2 regions of the Pantoea sp. GW821-FHT03E06 genome follow, and region 1 is predicted to be linked to the other one. Evidence: riboswitches for the same ligand, from Rfam matches in the RefSeq annotation. Region 1 holds a riboswitch; the other holds the start of a gene.
The links. Region 1 has a riboswitch for thiamine pyrophosphate ahead of thiM (hydroxyethylthiazole kinase). Riboswitches for the same ligand answer to the same signal wherever they lie in the genome.
Positions count from the first base shown of each region.

Region 2: linked by a shared signal. The riboswitch ahead of thiB (thiamine ABC transporter substrate binding subunit) and the one ahead of thiM (hydroxyethylthiazole kinase) in region 1 are both predicted to bind thiamine pyrophosphate.

Region 1 is NZ_JBWKUG010000001.1:2,745,346-2,750,057, forward strand. It holds gene fbaB (class I fructose-bisphosphate aldolase) at 1-126, opposite strand, end outside; gene thiD (bifunctional hydroxymethylpyrimidine kinase/phosphomethylpyrimidine kinase) at 274-1,074, opposite strand; gene thiM (hydroxyethylthiazole kinase) at 1,071-1,856, opposite strand; TPP riboswitch at 1,890-1,985, opposite strand; gene AC07WB_RS12850 (hypothetical protein) at 2,221-2,424, shown strand; gene ahpF (alkyl hydroperoxide reductase subunit F) at 2,493-4,061, opposite strand; gene ahpC (alkyl hydroperoxide reductase subunit C) at 4,133-4,696, opposite strand.
Region 2 is NZ_JBWKUG010000001.1:718,223-722,934, reverse strand. It holds gene AC07WB_RS03265 (MFS transporter) at 1-1,126, opposite strand, end outside; gene sgrR (HTH-type transcriptional regulator SgrR) at 1,382-3,043, shown strand; TPP riboswitch at 3,156-3,248, shown strand; gene thiB (thiamine ABC transporter substrate binding subunit) at 3,296-4,282, shown strand; gene thiP (thiamine/thiamine pyrophosphate ABC transporter permease ThiP) at 4,282-4,712, shown strand, end outside.

The DNA.
Region 1 (4,712 bases):
GTCGATCATCACACGATCAACATAATCCGCGCCGGGTAAATAGAGGCTGTCCGCTGGAATGGTCATGCAGCGATGTTGAAGAAGGCTATCCGCCTCTTTGCCCAATAACTGTACGATGTCCGTCATGTTCGCTCCTGATAAATGGCTGGATTGGAACCGACACCTGTCGATTCCCCCCCAACAGCCTGGACCGGAATGCCGCAGGCTGGCAAATTGCTGACTCCATTTTTCAGACGGATTCGCAGTGAAAAAGCGGCAATCTGGCGTTACGCCCTACCACCACTGATGGAAATGGTGCACTGGCCCAATGCCTTTGCCCACTTCCAGCGAATCGGCATGCAGCAGCGCCTGCTGCAGCCAGGCTTTGGCTTCAGCCACCGTCGCCGCCCAATCATTATGCCGTGGCCGCAGTGCGGCCAGCGCCGCTGAGAGTGAACAACCGGTGCCGTGCGTGTGTTGGGTATTGACGCGCGGCGCGGTAAAACGCTGGCGTCCCGCGCGGGTGATCAGCCAATCCGGGCTCTCGGCATCACTAAGATGTCCCCCTTTCATCAGCACCGCCTCACAGCCAAGATCCAGCAGCGCATCGCCCTGCTGCAGCATGGTTTTTTCATCCTGCGCCATAGCGCACCCCAACAGTGCTGCGGCTTCCGGCAGGTTCGGCGTGATCAACGAGACCTGCGGTAGCAGCAGTTCGCGTACGCTGGCTACCGCATCCGGCGACAGCAGCGCATCGCCACTTTTGGCAATCATTACCGTATCCAGCACCACAAACGGCAGGCTGGCGCGTTTCAGCCGCTCGGCCACCACTTCAACGATCGCCGTTTCTGCCAACATGCCGATCTTTGCGCTATCAATGCGCACATCGTCCAGCACCGAATCGAGCTGCGCGGCAACAAAATCGGGTTCGATACGATAAACCGACTGCACGCCGCAGGTATTCTGCGCCACCAGCGCAGTGATGACGCTGGTGCCATACGCGCCCAGCGCGGAGAAGGCTTTCAAATCGGCCTGGATACCGGCGCCGCCACTTGGATCGGTACCGGCGATGGTTAATGCGTTGATGCGTTTCATACTGTCATCTCCAGCGTCCAGAGCGCATCAAGAAAAGCCGACGCAAAACTGCCCGGCCCCTCGACTTGACGCGCCGTGATTTCACCGGCTAGCGACATCACACGACAGGCAGCGGCCACATGCAGCAGACGCTCGCCCGGTAAGCTGGTGAAAGCCGCCACCACCGCCGACAACGCGCAACCGGTGCCGACCACCCGCGTCATCAGCGGACTCCCGCCGGGGATCGCCAACGTTTGAGTGCCATCGGTAACGTAATCCACTTCGCCGGTTACGGCGACGACAGTGTCATAGTCACGCGCCAGCTGTTGCGCAGCGCTCAGCGCGGCATCGGCCTGATGCAGACTATCCACGCCACGACCGCCCGTTGCCTGATTAGCCAGGGCGAGAATTTCTGAAGCGTTACCACGAATCGCCGCCGGATGCAGACCAAGCAGCTGCTGGCAGAATTCGGTGCGCAGAGTTAATGCGCCGACCGCAACTGGATCCAGCGTCCACGGCGTGCCGGCTTTTTGCGCGGCCTGCACCGCCGCTAACATCGCGTCTCGACGATCGCGCGTTAGCGTGCCGACGTTTATCAATAACGCATCGGCAAACCCGGCAAACTGCGCGGCCTCTTCAGCATCAATCACCATCGCCGGAGAAGCGTGCAGCGCCAGCAATACATTGGCGGTAAAGGTTTGCACCACGTCGTTGGTCATACAGTGCACCAGTGGCGCTTGCTGTCGCAGGAGGAGCAAGGATTGCGCGAGTTGCGCAGTGGAGAGAAGGTTAGGCTGTGTCATAAAGCTCCCAACCGGCGATCAAGAAGGCGAATGCGGTCAGGCATCTGACTTCCCTACGCTGGCATTATCCAGATCAGGTCAGCGGGTGTATCTCAGCCCTGTGTTACAGGGGCACCCCGAGTCATAGCATGAATGTATTGCTTCATGCCGCAGACAGGATAATGGCAGCATCAGAGCTTGTAAATCAGTGAATGCCTCGTTCATTCATCCTGAGCAAACGAGGACGTTCCACGCCGCACCACCTTAAAATCGAGACCTGTCTGAATAACGCTTGATAAATATCAAGCCCATCTCGCTTGAAAATCGGCCTAATGGCATCCCGGATTTAAAGACAGACACCGCCCACCCCAATCCGGTAGCGATAATGAAATTAAAATTCTTCAGCTTTATTCCGCATGCACATCGATGGCGCAACGTCCAAATATCCCGTAAAGGCGCAATTTCGCCAGCGGGTCGCCACTATTTTTCTACTCATGTAGAAGCACAATGCAAAAGCTGCGGTGAACGACTGCATAAAGTCTATTACCGCGATATCAGCGATGCCGAAGCAAAACGCTGGTTAGGCTAAGGACGTATAAAGATAAAAAAAAGCCCCGCAACACAGGTTACGGGGCTATTGCGTGGCTATCGCAAAAATTATTCAGCCGGTTTAGTACGAATCAGATAATCAAAGGCGCTGAGTGAGGCTTTCGCACCTTCACCGCTGGCGATGATGATCTGCTTATATGGCACCGTGGTGCAGTCGCCGGCGGCGAATACGCCTTTCAGGCTGGTTTCGCACTTGGCATCAATAATGATTTCGCCCATTTTAGTGCGCTCAACCGCACCTTCCAGCCAGGTGGTGTTTGGCAGCAGGCCAATTTGCACGAAGATACCGCTCAGCGCGATTTCATGGCTGGTTTGGTTATTACGATCGATGTAGGTCAGGCTGGTAACCTTACTACCGTCACCTTTCACTTCCGTGGTCTGCGCATTCAGAATTACGTCGACGTTTTTCAGGCTGCGCAGTTTGTCCTGCAGCACTTTATCGGCGCGCATTTCGCTGGCAAATTCCAGCAGCGTGACGTGCTCAACAATGCCGGCCAGATCGATCGCCGCTTCAACTCCTGAGTTACCGCCGCCGATCACCGCCGTGCGTTTACCTTTGAACAGCGGACCGTCGCAGTGCGGGCAATAGGTGACGCCCTTGGTGCGATACTGCTCTTCGCCCGGTACGCCCATGTTGCGCCAGCGCGCCCCGGTGGCAATGATAATGCTGCGAGATTTCAGTACCGCGCCGGATGCGGTTTCAATCGCGTGCAGACCGCCCTCTTTCGCCGCAGGAATCAGCTTAATGGCGCTCTGGGTATCAATCACATCCACGTCGTAATCATCAACGTGAGCGCGCAATGAACCAGCCAGCTTGGCGCCTTCGGTTTTCGGCACGGAGATGTAGTTTTCAATGTCGACGGTGTCGAGCACCTGGCCACCAAAGCGTTCGCCCATCAGGCCAGTACGAATACCTTTACGTGCCGAGTAGATGGCCGCTGCTGCGCCCGCTGGGCCGCTGCCGACGATCAGCACTTCATAGGCATCACGTTTGTTCAGCTCTTCCGCCGCGCGTTTATCGGCGTTGGTGTCCACTTTACCGACGATTTCCGCCAGGCTCAGACGGCCCTGACCGAACTCTTTGCCATTCAGAAATACCGCTGGCACGCCCATCACGTTGCGTTCGGTGATTTCGTTCTGGAACATACCGCCATCAATCGCGGTATGGCTGATGCGCGGATTCAGTACCGCCATCAGGTTCAGCGCCTGTACCACGTCAGGACAGTTGTGGCACGACAGTGAATAATAGGTTTCGAAATGGAAGTCACCTTCCAGCGCTACCACTTGATCCAGCAGGCTCTGCGCTTCTTTCGAAGGGTGTCCACCGGTTTGCAGCAGGGCTAAAACCAGTGAAGTGAATTCATGGCCCATTGGCGAACCGGCAAAGCGCGGACCGCTCTGGCTGCCTGGGTTAGTAATCAGGAAAGAGGGTTTACGCACCGGACGATCGTTCTCTTCACGGAAGCTGACTTTATCTGACAAGCTCGCGATATCGACCAGCAGAGTACGGATCTCTGCCGATTTAACGCCATCATCCAATGTGGCAATCAACTCAACCGGTTTCGTTAATTTCTCAAGGTAAGCCTTGAGCTGGGTTTTTAAATTGGTGTCGAGCATAGTGAGTTCCTGTCATGAAAATCGGGTGCCGTAGCACCCGATAGAGAAAGATCGAATGGCGTGATGTTGGCTTAGATTTTGCCAACCAGGTCCAGTGATGGAGCCAGCGTTGCTTCGCCTTCTTTCCATTTTGCCGGGCAAACTTCGCCTGGGTGAGAAGCCACGTACTGTGCTGCTTTCACTTTGCGGATCAGGTCAGATGCATCACGGCCAATGCCTTCTGCAGTGATTTCGATCGCCTGAATGATGCCTTCCGGGTCAACGATGAAGGTACCGCGGTCTGCCAGACCTTCGTCTTCACGCATGATTTCGAAGTTACGGGTCAGCGCGCCAGTTGGGTCACCGATCATCGCGTATTTGATTTTTGCGATGGTGTCAGAAGAACCGTGCCAGGCTTTGTGGGTAAAGTGCGTGTCGGTAGAAACAGAGTAGATATCTACGCCCAGTTTCTGGAACTCTTCATGATGGTCTGCAACGTCACCCAGTTCGGTTGGGCATACGAAGGTGAAGTCAGCCGGGTAGAAGAAGAAAACACTCCATTTACCTTCAACGTCTTTCTCGGTGACTTCGATGAATTCGCCGTTTTTGAACGCTGCGTTTTTAAATGGTTTGATCTTGGTATTAATGATGGACATGGTGACCTCCGTTAAA
Region 2 (4,712 bases), 2.0 Mb from region 1:
ACGCCAGCCAGTAAACCGACTCGTGACCAAAGCGCTCGCTCATGGTGCCCTGGATGATGCCCGCGATAATCATGCCGGTGGAAATCGACGTGGTAAACAAGGTGGTTGCCGCACCCGCACGCCCCGGCATTAAATCCTGGAACCACAGCATGCCAATCCCGGCGATGATGCCGATAAATGCCGCGTTGAATAGCTGCAGCACCATTAGCGCAGTGCGCGTCTGGAACATCACCAAACCGAGATAAAATACAATCGCTGCCACCAGCGCCAACAACATCAGCATCCGTTTGCCGATACGACGCGCGTAATGCCCGGCCACCAGCATGATCGGAATTTCCAGCCCGGCGGCGGTGCCCATCAGTAACCCTGCTAGCTTCTCCGGCAGGCCAAGCGTGGTACTGATATACAGCGGCATATCAATGATATACATGGTGTTGCATGTCCACATAGTCACCGAAGCGATAAACAGCAGCCGCACCTGACTCTCTTTCCACGGGCTCAGCTGCGTTAACACTTCTTCGGGTGAAGCCACCACGCGTGGCACCGACGGCAAGGTGCGCCAGATCAGTAGCATGCTCAGCAGAAAAATCCCCGCCGCGACGCAAAACAGCGTCACAAAGCCGTAATTAAGCGCCAGTGCAAACGATAAGGGCGGGCCGATCACCCACGCCAGCGATAGCTGCGCGCGCATCACCGAGCTAAACATCACCACTTCACGCGCTGACTGATCGGCATATTCACGCGCGAGCGCAAACACCTGCGGAATGGAAACGCTGGCAAGTGCAGATAAGAACACGCCCAGCGTGACAAGGGTTAAATAGTGGCGATTGAAAGCAAATAGCAGCGCATTAAGCGTCGCCATCAGACAGCAGAATAGAATCAGGTTGCGACGATCGCCCCGATTATCAGAGCGCTTGGCCATGAGCAGGCTGATGGCAATCCCCGCTATCGCATTGATGGTAAAGAACAAGCCAACCCAAAACGGGCTCACCTGCACTTCACGCGTCAGAAACAGACTTAACGTCGGTGCCTGCAGCGCACCGGCGACGCCGGTCATAAATGACACCGCCATAAACGAGAGATAGACCGGATTGATGCGACGTTGACGCGTTAACAGCGATTTCATGCCGAAATCCCTTTGCGGAAAAAAACAGGTAGAGAAATGAGGGTAGAAGATCCTACAGCAAAACGAAAAAAGCCAGCAGATAAAGCGCTGCTGGCGGTGAAAATGCACCCTACTCAGAAAGAGGTTCCACGTCGGCGGAACCGCTGGCAGAGCGCCATTCATTGCTGAATGCCTCCCGCTCTTCCATTGCCGGGCAGTATGCCTCTAATATGAGGCAGGAAAAAATGAGCGATTCTGAGAAGGAGTTCCCCTTTTATGTCCTCTTCACGTCTGCAACAGCAATTTATCCGCTTATGGCAAAGCTGTCAGGGGCAGGATCAGGAAACTACGTTAAGCGATCTGGCCGATCTGCTGCATTGCTCACGCCGCCATATGCGTAATCTGCTTAACGCCATGCAGCATGAAGGCTGGCTGATTTGGCAGGCGGAAGCGGGGCGTGGCAAGCGTTCAACGCTGAGTTTCTGTTACACCGGTTTAGCGCTGCAGCAGCAGCGTGCTGAAGATCTGCTGGATCAGGATCGCATTGAGCAGCTGGTGCAGTTGGTCGGCGACAAAAATCAGGTGCGCCAGATGATCGCGGCACATTTAGGCCGCAGCTTCCGCCAGGGCAAGCATATCCTGCGCGTGCTCTATTATCGCCCGTTGCCCAATCTGCTGCCCGGTTCACCGCTACGCCGCTCAGAAACTCACCTGGCACGGCAAATCTTCAACGGCCTGATGCGCATAAATGAGGAAAAGGGGGAAATCGAACCCGATATCGCGCACCATTGGCAGCAAACCTCCCCCCTGCACTGGCGCTTTTTCCTGCGCCCGGCGATTCGCTTTCATCATGGTCGCGAACTGGAAATGGAGGATATCATTACCTCGCTGGAACGCGTGCGCAGCCAGCCGCTGTTTTCCCATATCGAAAAGCTGCATTCGCCCGCCCCCTGGACGCTGGATATCTATTTGAGCCAGCCGGATGACTGGTTGCCCTGGCTGCTGGCGAGCGTCAGCGCAATGATTCTGCCGCGCGAGTGGCCGACGTTACGCCACTTTGCTCGCCAACCGATTGGCACCGGTCCGTACAGCGTGGTGCGTAACCAGCAAACGCAGCTAAAAATCGCCGCCTTCGATGATTACTTTGGCTATCGTGCCTTGATTGATGATGTGTCGATTTGGGTACTGCCCGAGATCAGCGATGAGCTAGTGTACGCTGGGGTAAAACTGCAGGGCGAAACCGCTGATGAGAAATCAGAAGAGAGTCGTTTAGAAGAAGGCTGCTATTTTCTGCTGTTCGATCAGCGCTCCACCCTCGGACAAAATGCCCATTTTCGCCGCTGGGTGAGCTATCTGTTCAATCCTATCGCCCTGCTTAACCATGCGGGTGTAGGTTATCAGCGCTACTGGTTTCCGGCGTATGGCCTGTTGCCGCGCTGGCATCATCGCCGCGACCTCACGCCTGCCGACAAGCCGGAAGGACTCACACAATTAACCCTCAGCTGGTACAGCCATCATGTTGAGCATGAGGGTATCGCTAACGCGCTGCGTCCGCTGCTGGCGCTGGAAGGCGTCGAGTTGATTACGCGTGAGGTGAGTTATGAAGCGTGGTTTGAGGGCGCGGGCGAGAGTGATATCTGGCTCGGCAGCGTCAACTTTACCCTGCCGCTCGAGTATGCGCTGTTCGCTCAGCTGTATGAACTGCCGCTGATGCATCACTGCATTCCGATTGACTGGCAAGCCGACGCAGCGCGCTGGCGTCAGAAAGATTTAGCGCTGGCAGAATGGAGCAAGCAGTTAATTGATAGCGATTATTTGCATCCGCTGTTCCACCACTGGCTGCTGCTGGAAGGTCAACGCAGCATGCGCGGCGTACGGCTGAATACCCTCGGCTGGTTTGACTTCAAATCCGCCTGGTTTGCGCCTCCGGAGCTGTGACCACCGCGCCGGCGCGGTTTGGTAGGGTGCGCATTCATGCGCACCGGGAAGCGTGGCACCAAACTTCCAACCGGTGAACCTTTCGCGCTGTCATTTAAATGTCTAGAATGTGCCGTTCTCAACGGGGTGCCTTAATTTGGCTGAGATAGACCCGTCGAACCTGATCCGGCTAATACCGGCGTAGGGATTTGAGATGCCTCACTCCTCAGATCCTTTGCGACTCAACCTTATCTTCTCCTCAAGGAGCGCAAAGTGTTAAACAAAGTTCTGCCTGTGATGCTGTTGGTTGCTGCACCGGCTTTGGCTGCCAAACCGGTTCTGACCGTTTACACCTACGATTCATTCTCTGCCGATTGGGGCCCCGGTCCGGCGGTAAAAAAAGCCTTTGAAGCGCAGTGTGGTTGCGAGCTGAATTACGTGGCGCTGGAAGATGGCGTATCGCTGCTTAATCGCGTGCGTATGGAAGGCAAAAACAGCAAAGCCGATGTGGTGCTGGGCCTCGATAACAATCTGGTGCAGGCGGCAGAGAAAACCGGCCTGTTTGCCAAAAGCAGCGTCGATACCCAGGCTTTGCAGCTGCCGGATGGCTGGCACAACGAGACTTTCATCCCATTCGATTATGGCTACTTCGCCTTCGTCTACGATAAAAACAAGCTGAAGAACCCGCCCAAAAGCCTGAAAGAACTGGTCGAGAGCCCGGAGAAATGGCGCGTGATTTATGAAGATCCGCGCACCAGCACGCCTGGCCTTGGTCTGCTGCTGTGGATGCAGAAGGTCTATGGCGATAATGCGCCAGATGCCTGGCAGAAGCTGGCGCAAAAAACCGTCACCGTCACCAAAGGCTGGAGTGAAGCTTACGGTCTGTTCCTGAAAGGCGAAGGCGATCTGGTGTTGAGCTACACCACCTCTCCGGCCTACCACATCATCGAAGAGAAGAAAGAGAACTACGCCGCGGCAGAATTTAGCGAAGGCCACTATTTGCAGGTGGAGGTTGCCGCGCAGCTCGCCAGCAGCAAGCAGCCAAAGCTGGCGCAGCAGTTCATGCAGTTTATGGTTTCTCCAGCCTTCCAGCAGACCATTCCCAGCGGTAACTGGATGTACCCGGTGATCAAAAGCGATTTGCCAGCGGGTTATCACGCGTTGCAGGTGCCAAATAAAGCTCTGCAATTCACGCCAGCGGAAGTAGCCGATCATCGCGCCGCGTGGATTAGCGCCTGGCAACGCGCAGTTAGCCGCTAATGCCCGGTTGGTTAATTCCAGGCAGCATCACCGCGCTGTTGCTGTGCGCGGTGGCGCTGTTGGCCTTTGGTGCGCTGGTGATGGTCGCACCGGCTACTGACTGGCGCGCGTTGCTTGATGACAGCTATCTGCATCATGTGCTGGCGTTTTCCTTTGAACAGGCGCTACTTTCGGCGCTGCTGTCGGTGCTGCCTGCTATCCTGCTGGCACGCGCGCTCTATCGCCGCCGTTTTCCTGGCCGCACTCTGCTGCTGCGCCTGTGCGCCATGACGCTGGTGCTGCCGGTGCTGGTGGCGGTATTCGGCCTGCTGAGCGTGTATGGCCGCAGCGGCTGGCTGGCGCAATGGTGCGCGGCCATCGGCTTTGACTACCACTTTTCGCCGTACGGCCTGCAGGGCATTTTGCTGGCGCACGTCTTCTTTAATTTGCC